Linked DNA regions of Sinobacterium norvegicum. The protein of the gene in region 1 interacts with the protein of each later gene in a pairwise test. Links are inferred from orthologs where the notes say so. Each region holds a gene or a part of one and is shown on either strand. Other genes may lie near its edges.

Region 1 (6,897 bases):
CAATATCGACTAGTTTGATGCCGCCCTTGTGTAAGTGCTCGATTAAACGGCCGGGGGTGGCGATAATAATCTCAGGGTTTTTGCGCAGTTCAGAGGCCTGCACCCGGTAGTTTTCACCGCCGGTGACCAAGCCCGCCGTCACCTTGGTATAACGCGACAGGCTCTGGGCGCTTTTAAACACCTGGTTGGCCAGCTCTCTGGTCGGTACCAAAATCAAGCCTCTGACGCCGGCACGGGGCTTGGGATTTTCGACAAAACGGTGCAGCATCGGCAACAAAAATGCTGCGGTCTTACCACTGCCGGTCTCGGCGCTGATCAATAGATCTTTACCCGCCATGATCTCGGGAATAGCCTGTGACTGAACCGGGGTGGGCTGGGTAATTTTGGTGGCTGCGAGGGCTTTTAACAAAAAATGGTGCAGTGAAAATTCACTAAACAATGGGGGTAACTCCTGAAAACTTCATCGATGGCGACATTATAGCTGTTTTTTGTTGGCTTTACTGCGCCGCACGGGCCGCTGACACGAATTATCCACGGTCAGCCAATCAGACCAACAAAAGCACGTGAAAATAACGACAGGGAACTTGTATTTTCAGTCCAAAAACACCTATTATTGATTCACTTTCAAGCTGTTATCCCATGTCAAAAATAAGGAAGTTGTATGATTACCTATCTCTACTGGGGCTGTACGCTCTTTGTCGTCATCACTATTTTCACGGTGATGTTCCGGGCCGGACACTCGACAAAATGGGCCACTATTATTGCCGGCACCCTGCTGTTCGTCAGCTGGAGCACCTATCACTTTTATCTGCAGCAGATTTTTGTCAAACGCTGGGGCGGGGTAATGACCATCTCGGTGCCCGAGGGGCATCAATACATGGGCATGACTTGGAAGGAGGATAACCTGTGGTTAGAAACCTATAACCCGGAGAAAAACCAGTGTCGCTTTGCCGAGTATTCCCGCGGTGATTTGCTGCAGGGCCGCGTCATCGTCAAAGACTGCAACCCCCGCTAACAGAGGTTAATGAATACGGTAGGGCTGCAGCTCTATCGTTTCTATCTCTTTGCCCAGGGTGATGACCCGCCCCAGGTAGCGCTCATCACCGGTGGAGCTGAACTCAAACTGATAGGCCCGCCAGACACGAATCCGCCCCGCCTTATCACGTTTCAACCACAACCGATTTAATGCCACGCAGTCATCGAGCAACTGCACATCCTCGTTATCACAGTACTGTTTGGCCTGACGAAAAGCCCACTCTCTCATGCGTCGACTGCCCGCCCAATACCAATAGGCCAAGGCCGCAGCCATCACCCAGAATAAATCTCCCACTTCAATATACAACGGCGTTTCCTTATTATTTTAATCGCGGTAAATCGTTTCTATCAAATGGTAACCAAACCGTGTCTTGACCGGGCCATGCACGGTTAACAGCGGTTTTTTAAACACCACATCATCGAAGGGCTTGGCCATTTGGCCTCGGCGAAACTCACCGAGATCGCCACCGCGCTTCTTGCTCTTACAGCTCGAGTGGCGCTTGGCCAGGTGGGCAAAATCGGCGCCCTGCTTTAATTGCTGCTTCAGTTTCTCGGCCTCGGCCGCTGTTTTTACCAAAATATGTCGAGCACAGGCTGTCGCCATGATGAATTCCTCTAGCACAATAGCGCCATTATAAAGCAAGGCCGGTGGCTAATCATCCAAACTGAGTGGTTTTAGCAGCTCATCGAGGGTGAGCTGATAACTGGGCACAAAGGTGGCGAGAAAGTAGTCGACTTCTGGCACCGACAACTGAGACAACCGCAGCGCAATATCCTTGGCTGCCTGATTAAACTCGATATTGCCACTGATTATCTCGGCCTGGCACTTGATATAGGCCGAAATAGTATCCGCCGCCTTGATCAGCGACTTGATCTCCGGGTCAATATTCTCTTCGATGAGCATGGTACTGTAATCGGCCTGCAGCGGCTCTGGCAGCAGCTGCAATAGCTCTTGCTCGGCACTGCGCTCGATGGCCTTATAGGCCTCTTTGATCGCCTTGCTATGGTATTTAATCGGTGTCGGCATATCGCCGGTAATCACCTCGGTGCAATCGTGATACAACGCCGCGGTCGCCACCGCATTGGCGTCGATATTACCGCCGTACAAGCGGTTGCGCAGCAGTGCTAAGCAGTGGCTGATGGTCGCCACCTCCCAGCTGTGCTCCATGACGTTTTCTTTCACCGTATTGCGCTTCAAGCCCCAGCGCTGAATCCAACGAATCTTACTGATGTAGGCGAAAAAATGACTGGTCATAGTAATCCTGTGATAACTGATATTTGCCGTGATACTTATTAACCTAACACTATCAAAAAAAAACCGCAGCCAGGCTGCGGTTTTTTCGACGTGATTGCGCTTACTTGTACTTATTAAACTCGATGAGAAAGGCCTGCACTTTTTCGCGGTTATAATCACCCAGACGCCACATCAACTTATCGATGTCGCCGCTGTCTTCCAGCGTCTTGTCATCGTAGGTGTAAAACACCACTGGGCGGTCGAGTTCCGCCGGTTGCTGCAGGCCCTGAACCGCCATTAAGCGTTCGCTGGCGCGGTCAAAACTGTCGGCAAAGGTACCGGGTTTGCCCAGTTCTCGGTAGGCCTCCTCCAACATTGGCAGCCACGATTGATAATAGCGAGCCACGGTTTGTGGATCCATTGCCGTGACGGCATTGATCAACTTGTCGGCACGATTAAAGTTGGCCTCAGACATCTGAAAGCCGGTATCGGCATCGCCACTGACCGCAAAGCCATCCATATGATAACTGACCGGGCTGTACTTGCCTGGCAGGCTATCGTTGGCAATATTATCGATGGCCAGCACCCATTTACGCAGCTGCTCTTGCGGAATCAGCCATTTACCCAGCGATGGCGATAAGTCGGCCACCGCCTCTAATACCGTCACATCGCTGTTATCGAGCGCCACCGGGGGCGGCGTAATCGGTGGCAGCGCTGGAGCCTTGGTCACAGGTGCCTCAACCTCAACCACTTCTGGCTCTGCCTCAACGACAACCTCAGGAGGCTTGGGGTCTATTTCAGCCGGCAGGGTCACCGGTTGTTCGATAGGCGAAGCCGGCTCTGGTTGTTGGCTGACCAGCCAAATACCACCAGCGGCAATAATCGCTATCGGTGCAACGATTTTCCAGTTCATCATTAGCCTCATCATTATTGAATAACACGTTATAACCAGTATGGTGTTTTATCCGTGTTTACTCGAGCAACAATCAATTCATTGTCACTAAACTATAGACACTCGTGCAGTAACAAAACCTCTAATAGATCAAATAATGCGTTAACTTATTTACCGCCGCGGTGCTTCTTTATCAGCTCATAAGCAGTTGTTATCTCTTGCGAACGCTCAGTGGCCATGCGCAGCATATCATCGGGAACGCCCTGACCACGGAGCTTGTCAGGATGGTTTTCACTCATCAGCTTGCGATAGGCACGTTTGAGGGTTTTATCATCATCACTCTCACTGACACCCAGCGCCTGGTAGGCCACAGCCAATTCCTGCTGCGTGGTTGGCGGCCGGTTGTAGCTATTCTGTTGGTAGCCCTGCTGGCCACCAGCCTTAAAGCTTGACTGCGCCTGTATCATCGCCAGCAATTGCTTGAAGGCGAAATCCGATATACCCATCGCCCGAGAGACATCGGCGAGGATTTGCTGCTCTTGTTGATCGATCTCACCATCGGCCATGGCCGCGCCAATCAGGTAGGCCAGTAACATCCGCTTTAGGTTGGCGTAACGGGCACAGGTCTGATTGAACTTGGCCATGATCTCGTCGACGGTAAACTCACCGGCGGCACCGGATTTAAACAGCGCAATAGCCTGCTGACGGTGCTCCGGGCTTAAACCCTGCTGATCCATTACCGCCGTCGCCTGAGCGATTTCTGCCTCACTGACTCGGCCATCGGCCTTGGCCAGAATACCCATCAGCGAGAACACGGTTTCGAAAAACACCTGTTGCGCCGCCGCCTGCTCTTCGGGGCTCATGCCACCCCGCCCCAACCCCATTAACGAGCGATCGAAATAGCGACCGATGAAGTAACCAATTAAGGCGCCAGGGAAATTTAAAATCACAAAGCCTAAAACAATACCGATCAAGCGTCCAAACATGGAGTAACCCTTAGTCACGCTGCTAACACCGACACAAACAGCGCTTAACAACAAAAAATTTGTCTATAAACCTACATAGATAAGGTTGATGACCTGTAATATCAATAGGGGTTTGCCCCTATCTTCAGATTTAATACTATTGTTAGCATTCGGCAAGTTGATCAATGCTACAATAGCCCGCTGAATTCCTCTGACCGAGTCTTGACCGTGAAAAAAATGCCAACCAAAGCCGATATACGTGATGAACTGGAGCAACAAATCTCCCAGTTTATGCACAGCGGTGGCGCAGTGCATCAGATTGAGCGAGGACTCAGCGGCCGCATCGATAATAGCAAGCCGTTGAATCAGAGCAGTATTGGCTTTGAGAAACCTAAGGATCAGCGGACACCTCTGCCCGATGTGGTATCAGAGTTGGAGGCCAGAAGACAGCCTACCAAACCAACAACCAAAACCAGCAACAAGAAACCAACGCGAAAAATGCTCTACGACGACTTCGGCGAGCCGCTACGCTGGGTTTGGGTAGAGTAAAGGCTACAAGGCCTCGACTATTGCAGCCTCTATATCACCGCCCATCGGCTCCTGCTTTGAATTATACCCCTCGATGACCTGACCATCTCGGCCAACTAAGTATTTATAGAAATTCCACTTCACCGACAGATCGCTCTGATTTTGCAGCTCGGCAAACAGGGCGTTGGCATCGCCGCCTCTGACACTGCTGGTCTCAAACATCGGAAAGGTCACACCGTAATTGACATAACAGACCTTGGCGGTCTCGCCACTGTCGTTATGCTCTTGAAAGAAATTATCCGAGGGAAAGCCCAGCACAACCAAGCCCTGGTCTTTATACTTTTGATACAACGCTTCAAGTTGCTCAAACTGGGGGGTAAACCCACACTTACTGGCGGTATTGACCACTAACAACACCTCCCCTTCATAGCTATCACAGAGATTGACTTGCTCTTCGCTACGCAATTTTTGGTGGCTGTAATCAAGTAAATTATTACAGCTGGCAAAGGTATTTGTCGTCCATAAGCCGGCCAAAACCAGCGACATCATTGGTAACATCTTCATATCACAGCTCCCTCTAAAAAATGACACTTTTGTTATTGCCTAACCATAACAAAAAAGCCCGCACAATGGCGGGCTTTATTAGCAAACAAACAACCGCTTAGATAAAGAAGTCGGTATTTGCTCCGCCCAGCTCAACAGCACCTAGGTTGCGGCCGTAATTACTCGGGTTATTGGCAACATGGCCACGACCAGCATTGATATCCAAGAATGGACGGTTTAACACATGGCTGGCAAAGACGGCACTGCCACCGGCACAACCCATCAACTTGCCAATACCGGCAACGCAGCGCTCTGAAACCAATGAGGAGTTCCAACGCATCTTCACCCGTTCATCGATGCTCAATGGCTCTTCTTCGCCGCGGGCGGCGGCCATCGAACGCTCGAAATCACGTTTGAGTACCAACTCCAACTCATCGACAATTTGAGTCACCTCGGCGATAACATACTGCGCCGTTGGGTTTTCTTTGGTCTTCTTGCCATCGTTAACACCGACACGAACAGCAGTGGCATCAACATAATCTTTCAGCGCGCCGCGAAGAGCACCAATCGATGAAGCCGAAACCGCCCGTGGGAATATCTGGCCGAATGGAATCTTATACAAGGCGCCATCGTTAACTGCATTACCCGGGCTGCTAAGACCAAAGGCGTCGACACCCTTATGAGTACGGTAGTCCGGAACAAAGGCGTTCTCGACCACGATATCATGGCTGCCTGTGCCCTGAAGGCCCATCACATCCCAGTTTTCGACGATCTTGTAATCTGATTTTGGCAGTAAGAAGGTGCGCATATCCGGTGCCTGGCCTGGGCCAGCCGGTGGAATCATGCCACCGAGGAAGACCCAATCACAGTGCTTAGAGCCGGAGGAGAAGCCCCAGCGTCCGCTGAAATTAAAGCCACCGTCGACGACTTCAATCTTAGCCACAGGCATGTAAGAAGAAGAGATCAGCGTTGTTGCATCCTCACCCCAAACATCCTGCGCTGCCCTATCGTCAAACAGGGCCAGCTGCCAATTATGGATAGCGATGACACCCAATACCCATGCACTTGACATACAACCTTCAGCAACCGCCATTTGAACATCGAAAAAAGCCTGTGGATCGAGCTCGTAACCACCCCACTTAGCCGGCTGTACTATTTTGAAAAACCCGGCTTTCTGAAAGTCGGCAATCGTCTCATCGGGCAGACGACCCAATTTGGCGGCTTCAGCAGCGCGTGACTTTAGTACTGGAATGAGTTCTCTAGCAGCGGCAACTAATTGCGCGTGTAACTGTGCTTTATCCGTCATTTTTTAGCTCCTAATGATCTCACGGGTGTCATGAGTTCGTTGATATCGGATTAACTGCACCCGGCAGTTTCTTTATTTAATGAAAATCATTGTACCGATACCAAGGCAAGGTACATCACTTAAATGAGTTACAAATTATCAAGGTAAGCCCCGGTTAATGACGGGGCTGTCATTTAACGAATAAAACCCTGCCCGCGGCGATAGATAAGCGTAAATATTCGTCTTTAAGCCGTTTCGATGTACAATGCTGACTCTTTCTCTGCTAGCGTAAAATGACCCAAATGAGTGTAGACAGCCACAAAACATTCGAACCCCTGACCAGTTACGACAAATTGGTCGACTCGGTATATCAGGGCGCCTTAGATGCCACGCCCTGGCAGCAATTTTTGAATAT
Region 2 (7,228 bases), on another replicon or contig:
TGTTCCAGGGGATGCTGGCCTTCGTCAACTTCGATCAAGATACGCAGGCTCTGGTGCAGAAATATTTGCAGCAGCACTCGTCCACTTTTTCCGATGAAAAACATTAATAAGGAGGCCTTATGACGATAATTAGACGTGATTTCCTCAAGGGTTTAGTAGGTTCTTCTGCTGCGGCATTGACTGGCACTTCTGTTTTGGCACCGCTGTCTGCTTTGGCGGACGAGAAACCAGAGCAAGAATGGCTGACCACGGGCACCCACTGGGGTGCTTTTAAAATGAGTCGTAAGAATGGCGTGATTGATCAGGTTGTGCCCTTCGAAAGGGACAAATATCCAACGGATATGATTAACGGTGTGCGAGGCTTGGTGTATAACCCATCTCGAGTTCGCTATCCAATGGTACGTTTGGATTTTCTACTCAATGGCCATAAATCAGACACCACGCAACGTGGCGATTGCCGCTTCGTAAGAGTGACCTGGGATCAGGCGCTGAATTTATTTAAGCAGTCTCTGGATGAGGTTCAAACCAACTATGGCCCTTCTGGCTTGCACGCGGGTCAGACCGGCTGGCGTGCCGTTGGTCAGCTCCATAGCTGTACCAGCCACATGCAGCGTGCAGTCTCGATGCACGGTGATTATGTGAAGAAAATCGGCGATTATTCGACCGGCGCTGGTCAGACCATCATGCCTTACATCCTCGGCACCACTGAGGTTTATGCCCAGGGTACCTCCTGGCCATTAATTCTTGAAAATGCCAAGACCATTGTAATGTGGGCCAATGATCCGGTAAAAAACCTGCAGGTTGGCTGGAACACTGAAACCCATGAATCCTTTGAATATTTGGCACAATTGAAGGAGAGGGTCGCGGCCGGTGAAATACGCGTTATTCACATCGACCCGGTAGTCTCTAAAACCCAGGAGTATCTGGGTTCTGAGCGCATTTATGTCAACCCACAGACCGATGTGCCGATGATGTTGGGCATGGCCTACCACCTCTATACTAATAAGCTACACGATGAAGAGTTTATTGAGGGTTACAGCCTAGGTTTTGAGCGTTTTGTCCCCTATCTTACCGGGGAGAGCGACGGCGTTAAGAAGACTCCGGCCTGGGCGTCAGAAATCTGTGGTGTCAGCGAACAGCAAATTATAGAACTTGCTGAACTCATGGCAAAAGACCGCACTCAGATCCTTATGGGGTGGTGTATTCAGCGTCAACAGCATGGAGAGCAACCCTATTGGATGGGCGCTGTTATAGCGACGATGCTGGGTCAGATTGGCTTGCCCGGTGGTGGTATTTCCTACGGTCATCACTATAGCTCAATTGGTGTACCTGCCACTGGTGCTGCGGCGCCGGGCGCTTTTCCCAGAAATTTAGATGAAGACCAAAAGCCACTATATCCCAGTACAGATTTTAAAGGTTTCAGTAATACCATTCCCGTGGCTCGTTTTATTGATGCCATTTTGGAACCCGGCAAGGTTATTGATGCCAATGGTTCCAAGGTCACCTTGCCCGATATTAAGATGATGGTTTTCTCGGGTAATAATCCGTGGAGTCATCACCAAGATCGTAACCGGATGAAAAAAGCCTTTCATAAGTTAGAGGCTGTGGTGACGGTAGAGGTTAACTGGACGGCGACGGCGCGTTTTTCCGATATAGTTTTACCTGCCTGTACCACGCTTGAGCGCAATGATCTCGATGTCTACGGTGCCTATGCTGGCCGCGGAGTTATCGCGATGCAAAAAATGGTCGAACCGCTGTTCGATAGCCTGTCAGACTTTGAGATTTTCACGCGTTTTGCCAGTGTTTTAGGCCCGGGCAAAGACAAAGAATACAGTCGTGGAATGGATGAGTTTGACTGGTTAAAAATGCTCTATAACGATTGTAAAGCGGCCAATGAGGGCAAGTTTGAAATGCCGGACTTTGACACCTTTTGGCAGCAGGGCTATGTGCACTTTGGTGAGGGGGAGACCTGGACGCGTCAAGCCGATTTCCGTAAAGACCCTGAATTTCACCCGCTGGGCACACCCTCTGGTTTGATTGAGGTCTTTAGTCGTAAGATTGCCAGCTTTGGCTATGATGACTGTCAGGGGCACCCAATGTGGATGGAGAAGGCTGAGCGTAGCCATGGCGGCCCAGGCTCTGATAAACACCCTGTTTGGATGCAGAGCTGTCACCCTAACCATCGCCTGCACTCGCAGATGTGTGAGTCAGAAGAGTATCGCAACAGCTATGCTGTTCAAGGCCGAGAACCCTGCTATATCAATCCCGATGACGCTAAGCAGCGAGGCATCAAGCCAGGCGATGTGGTGAGGGTGTTTAATGACCGTGGTCAGTTGCTTGCTGGTGCTGTTGTCTCCGACAACTTCCCGCCCGGTGTACTGCGCATTGAAGAGGGCGCTTGGTATGGGCCGGTCGGTAAAGATGGTCGTAAGGAGGGGGGCAGTGAAATCGGTGCGCTGTGTAGCTATGGCGACCCCAATACACTGACCATGGATATTGGCTCTTCTAAGTTGGCTCAAGCCTGTTCGGCCTACACCTGTAACGTCCAGTTCGAGAAATTTAAGGGTAAATTGCCTGAGGTTGCATCGTTCTCCGGACCGGTTGAGATAAAGATATAATGGTCGAAGTAGCAGCGCTCGAGCAGCAACAAAATAATGCTCGAGCAATGATTTACCGATGGCTGTCCTCATTGTTCAGCCGGGAAATAGAAAGCCAATCGTTAGCGTTGTTACAGGGCGAGGAGGGCGAGTTACTGTTTCGCCAACTTAGCTTTCAGCCAGAGTTGCGTGACACCAGCTTAGCGTTGCAGGACAGGCTTAAGGGGATACTGACGGAGGAGCAACGATTGCATTTGGCAGCAGATTACTGTGGCCTTTTTATTGTTGCCGGAAAGTTCTGTGTCTCTCCCTATGCCGGTGCTTATTTACAGAGGTTAGACAGTGGTGAAGACCCGCCATTGTTTGGTCCGATGCATCAACATATTGTGGTAAACCTCAAGACTATGGGGTTTGAGGTTGATAAGAGTTTTCCCGAGCCTGCGGATCATATTGGTGTGTTGTTAGCCTATATGGCAGAGCTTTGTCAGCAGGGCAGCGGCGCTCAACAGCAGCAGTTTATGACAGACTATTTACTGTCGTGGCAGGACGATTTCAGTACTCAGATTGAACGCTTTGACCAAGGTGGTTTTTACGTTTGTTTAGCCAAGTTTTATGGTCTGTGGTTGCAGTTGGATAAACAGTGGCTTAGAGATGGTTAGCCGGGCTACGCCTGACTTAAATACTGTAGATGCTCAGACGGTAGTCATTGGTGGTGGTATTGTTGGCTTGGCTATTGCTCGAGCGCTCTTGTTGGCAGGCGATGAAGTGGTTGTGTTAGAGAAAGCCAACGCATTCTGCACAGCGACATCGGCGCGTAATTCTGAAGTCATTCACGCGGGAATCTACTACCCAACCGGCAGCCTCAAGGCGCAGCTTTGTGTCGCTGGTGCCGAGAAATTATATCGTTACCTAGCGGCTAATAATATCGCGTTTAATCGCATCGGCAAGTATATCATCGCCTCGACTATGACGCAGTTTGAGGCATTGAAGGCACTCCACCAGCAGGGCTTAAACAATGGTGTCGAAGGATTGGCTCTGATTGAGCGGCCACCTATTGATGGCCTACCCGCAGGTGTAATAGCGCAGTCCGCTATTTACTCAGCCAATACTGGAATTTTTGATAGTGCCGCCTATGCATTGTCTCTTCTGGCTGATATACAGCGGCTTGGTGGTATTGCCGTACTCAATGCGGAATGTCTGTCAACGGCTTATGATGGCAATGATTTTGAGCTGTCTATTGGTGGTGCCAGTAAATACACGGTTAACTGCCATCGGTTAATCAACGCAGCCGGTCTCGGTGCGTCTGACGTGGCGGCAACGATGACGGGTATTCCTCTATCGGCGGTTAGGCAGCAAAAGCTCTGTAAAGGCAGCTATTTTCAATATACAGGCAGCCACTTATTTCAGCATTTGGTCTATCCATTGCCTGAGCAGGATGGGTTGGGTGTCCATGCCACTGTGGATATCCTGGGTGGGCTTCGTTTTGGGCCTGATGTAGAGTGGCTTGAAGAAGAGGAATACGGTGTTGACGAGAGCCGCGTGTTGGCTTTCGCCCAGCAGGTATCCACTTATTGGCCAGCGCTAGAGGTCAAAAAATTGATGCCGGCCTATAGTGGAATTCGCCCCAAGGCTGTCAGTCCTGATGGTTCGATTGAGCAAGATTTCTGTGTTCTCGGCGAGTTGCAGCACGGTGTTCATGGTCTCGTTATGCTTTATGGCATCGAGTCCCCAGGTCTGACGGCCTCCTTGGCCATTGCTGATTACGTTGTCGATCTTTTGGGCTGACGCAAACCTTCATTATTCGCAATAATATAATCGATATGGGGTGTTACCGGATGGTAATAGCCAATTATAGTGAGGTCGATATAATTTGAATCCAGACAAACCATGGTATTGCGCGGGCGCATTGTTGCTGTGCCAGCGACGTTTTGTTTGGTTACTTAAGAGAATAATATTTTGCAGTCAGTAATGGGCTGTACAACAACCTGACTTTAGGAGAGAAAGCGTGGGAATTTATGCTATGACCGGTGGTGCAACCGGTATTGGTGCAGCGATTAAGCAGCAATTGTTAGATGGTGGTCATCAGGTCATTGTTGTCGATATTAAGGACGCCGATATTATTGCTGATCTCTCTACCTCTGAGGGCCGCATGGCGGCTGTTGCCGCTATCCGTGAAAAAGCTCCTCAGGGCTTGGATGGTTACGTTCCCTGTGCTGGTCTAGGCCCTTCAGTCAATCCGCCATCACTGATTACCAAGGTTAACTTCTTTGGTGCGGTGGAAACGCTGGAGGCGCTTAAGGATTTGTTGGTGCTGAAGCAGGGTAACGTAGTGATGATTTCATCAAACTCGGCGCCTATGGGAGCTGATGCCGCCTACGTAGATGCCTGTTTGGCATTAGATGAGACCAAGGCTTGCGCGATTGTTGATGAGATCGGTGAGCCACAGAATGCCTATGGTGGTTCTAAGCTGGCGCTGACCCGCTGGATGCGTCGTAACTCAACAGCTTACGCGGCGCAGGGTGTTCGGTTGAATGCAATTGCTCCAGGTATTATCCAAACACCGCTGTCGGATAAAGTCATGGCAGATGAAAAGCTAGGTAAAATGATGAAAGATTTCGGCGATACTGTACCGGTTGGTTCCCTGGGGCAGCCAGAGCAGATAGCCGATGCGGTCAGCTTTATGCTGAGCGAAAAAGCCTCGTTTATGTGTGGTTCGGTCATCTTTGTTGATGGTGGTCATGACGCGATGCTGCGCCCAGATCAGTTCTAGCGCTCTCAACTCGGGTAAGGTATCAGTCTGCCCGAGTTGTTTTCCTCTCATTGTCTCGTCGCCCCCCCCCCTAATTTTAGTCTGTTACAACTTAGCGATACTGTTCTACACTGATATGGCAAGGATGTTCGGTGTTTTGGTGCTATTTATTGAAATAGAGCTAAGCTTTTAGCAGCTTCTACTTGTCTTGGTGGCCACAAATTCGCTATTATTTGTGGGGCTTGTCAGAATAAATACAATAAATGAGCAGCAAAGAGCGGGAGTTTAGCGGTCTATGGTTGTCCGCGTCTAAAAGGAAATGGAATTTGTCTAGGGAAATAATTAGCTTTTGCAGACAGCAAACAGCGGAGTTCATCGATGAACGTTGGGACAGTGTGTTCTCTCAGTTTGATGACTTGGTGTTTTCCTTTGCCGAAAAAGCCAAAAACAGTGTTCAGCAAGGCCGCCTTTTTGAGGCGATTAACGAAATTCGCACTAAGAAAGATTTCATTAAAGAAGTTGTTGTGTCCTACAACGTGCAATCTTTCAAAGATTTTGAAGAAAAAGACAGTAATTTCATTCCGGATACAGCCGCGCCAGGTATTACCGTTCTCGAGCTTGTTAAAGATGAAAAGCTTGAGGATGAAATTGCCATTACCGTCATGGTGTCACGGGCCAATGTGCGTTTTACCGAAGTGTTGTGGAAGCTTAATCAGCGGTTGTCGGTGCTCAGAGGCAGTGGCAAGGTAAACGACGATAGCAACCCCTGTGGTCCAGCGCATATTACCTATGCATTAAGGCAGGCAATGGATGGGGTTGATTTAGACACCAAGTTGAAGTTGGTTTTCTATAAAATATTCGACAAGACTATAATGTTAGAGCTTGCTGCGCTCTATGAAAGCTTGAATGAGCACTTGGCAGATGCTGGCGTGCTGGCCAATTTAAAATTCCAGTTCAAAAAAAGCACGGTACAGGCAGGGAGTTTGGATTCTGCATTGTTAGCCAAGTCTAAGGCCGGTGAGGTAACCAAAAGTAGTATCGTGCAGGCTGACGTTAAGGAATCTGAGAAAGGCGTGTTGGCCCGCAGCAATCGGGCAAAACCGATTGCGAGTCGGTCGTTGACCGAGGCTGATAATGATTCGGCGCAACGACAGTCAGAATTAATGTCTAGCATTCGCGAATTGCAACTAAGTAAGACTTTTGCGGGCGAGCAGCGACAGCAAACCACAAGTGGGGTCAGTTTGGCCGGCTTGGATGTTAACAATTATTCCCCTGATGAGAGCTTTGAAAAATCAGATTACGCTCTGGCTTTGTCTGTGGTGCAGTCCAAGACAGCGATATCCAGTGTCGAGGGCAGTAAGGGGTTGTCTATTGGTAATGCAGAGGCTGACTTTGTCGACCAGTTACAGAAGCTGGGCAAAGCAGCGGGACGCAACACTTTAACCAGTCACGATGCAGATATCGTCGATCTAGTGGGTATGCTGTTCTCCTATCTGCTTGAAGATGAGTTGATACCCGACAAAGTTAAAGCCTTGTTGAGTTACCTTCACACGCCCTATTTAAAGGTGGCGTTATTGTCACCAGAATTTGTCAATGATGTTAGTCATCCTGCGCGTAAGCTGTTGAATTCAATGGCTGAGGCCGGTGCCCGTTGGAATCAGCCTGGACAGAGCAAGCGGATATATAACAAGTTGAAACAGATTGTAAAAACGGTTTTGGACGACTTTGTTGATGATTTATCGATTTTTCCCAAATTACTTGCTGATTTTAATGACTTTGTTGTCGAAACAGAAAAGCGTATCCAGCTCTCGGAAAAGCGCAGCCTGGAAACAGAGCGGGGCTTGGACCGTCTTGTTGATGCCAAAGAAACCGCGGCAGAGGT

Evidence for each region.
Region 2: the proteins of L9P87_RS14510 (region 1) and L9P87_RS02880 interact in binary tests that used the Escherichia coli proteins (3 or more experiments, as listed by UniProt). The link is inferred for Sinobacterium norvegicum from one-to-one orthologs.

Annotation. Positions count from the first base shown.
Region 1 is NZ_CAKLPX010000003.1:534,938-541,834, reverse strand. The notes cover bases 1-2,669. They hold L9P87_RS14510 (peptidylprolyl isomerase), read right to left. Parts: upstream 1,640-2,669; coding sequence 1,361-1,639; downstream 1-1,360. Other genes in these bases: L9P87_RS14500 (DUF3014 domain-containing protein), read right to left, coding at 2,391-2,669; yfbR (5'-deoxynucleotidase), read right to left, coding at 1,688-2,290; L9P87_RS14515 (DUF3301 domain-containing protein), read right to left, coding at 1,022-1,342; L9P87_RS14520 (hypothetical protein), read left to right, coding at 662-1,015; L9P87_RS14525 (DEAD/DEAH box helicase), read right to left, coding at 1-439. Also shown: more of L9P87_RS14500, read right to left, coding at 2,670-3,185; co-chaperone DjlA, read right to left, coding at 3,329-4,147; L9P87_RS14490 (hypothetical protein), read left to right, coding at 4,364-4,675; L9P87_RS14485 (glutathione peroxidase), read right to left, coding at 4,679-5,218; L9P87_RS14480 (acyl-CoA dehydrogenase family protein), read right to left, coding at 5,316-6,503; L9P87_RS14475 (helix-turn-helix transcriptional regulator), read left to right, coding at 6,785-6,897. UniProt on the Escherichia coli protein: PPIases accelerate the folding of proteins. It prefers amino acid residues with hydrophobic side chains like leucine and phenylalanine in the P1 position of the peptides substrates.
Region 2 is NZ_CAKLPX010000001.1:652,830-660,057, reverse strand. What follows is about bases 2,316-5,315. They hold L9P87_RS02880 (NAD(P)/FAD-dependent oxidoreductase), read left to right. Parts: upstream 2,316-3,248; coding sequence 3,249-4,382; downstream 4,383-5,315. Other genes in these bases: L9P87_RS02875 (SDR family oxidoreductase), read left to right, coding at 4,603-5,315; torD (molecular chaperone TorD), read left to right, coding at 2,618-3,256; torA (trimethylamine-N-oxide reductase TorA), read left to right, coding at 2,316-2,618. Outside these bases: pentaheme c-type cytochrome TorC, read left to right, coding at 1-107; more of torA, read left to right, coding at 120-2,315; more of L9P87_RS02875, read left to right, coding at 5,316-5,367; L9P87_RS02870 (DUF1631 family protein), read left to right, coding at 5,673-7,228. UniProt on the Escherichia coli protein: Catalyzes the dehydrogenation of L-2-hydroxyglutarate (L2HG) to alpha-ketoglutarate and couples to the respiratory chain by feeding electrons from the reaction into the membrane quinone pool.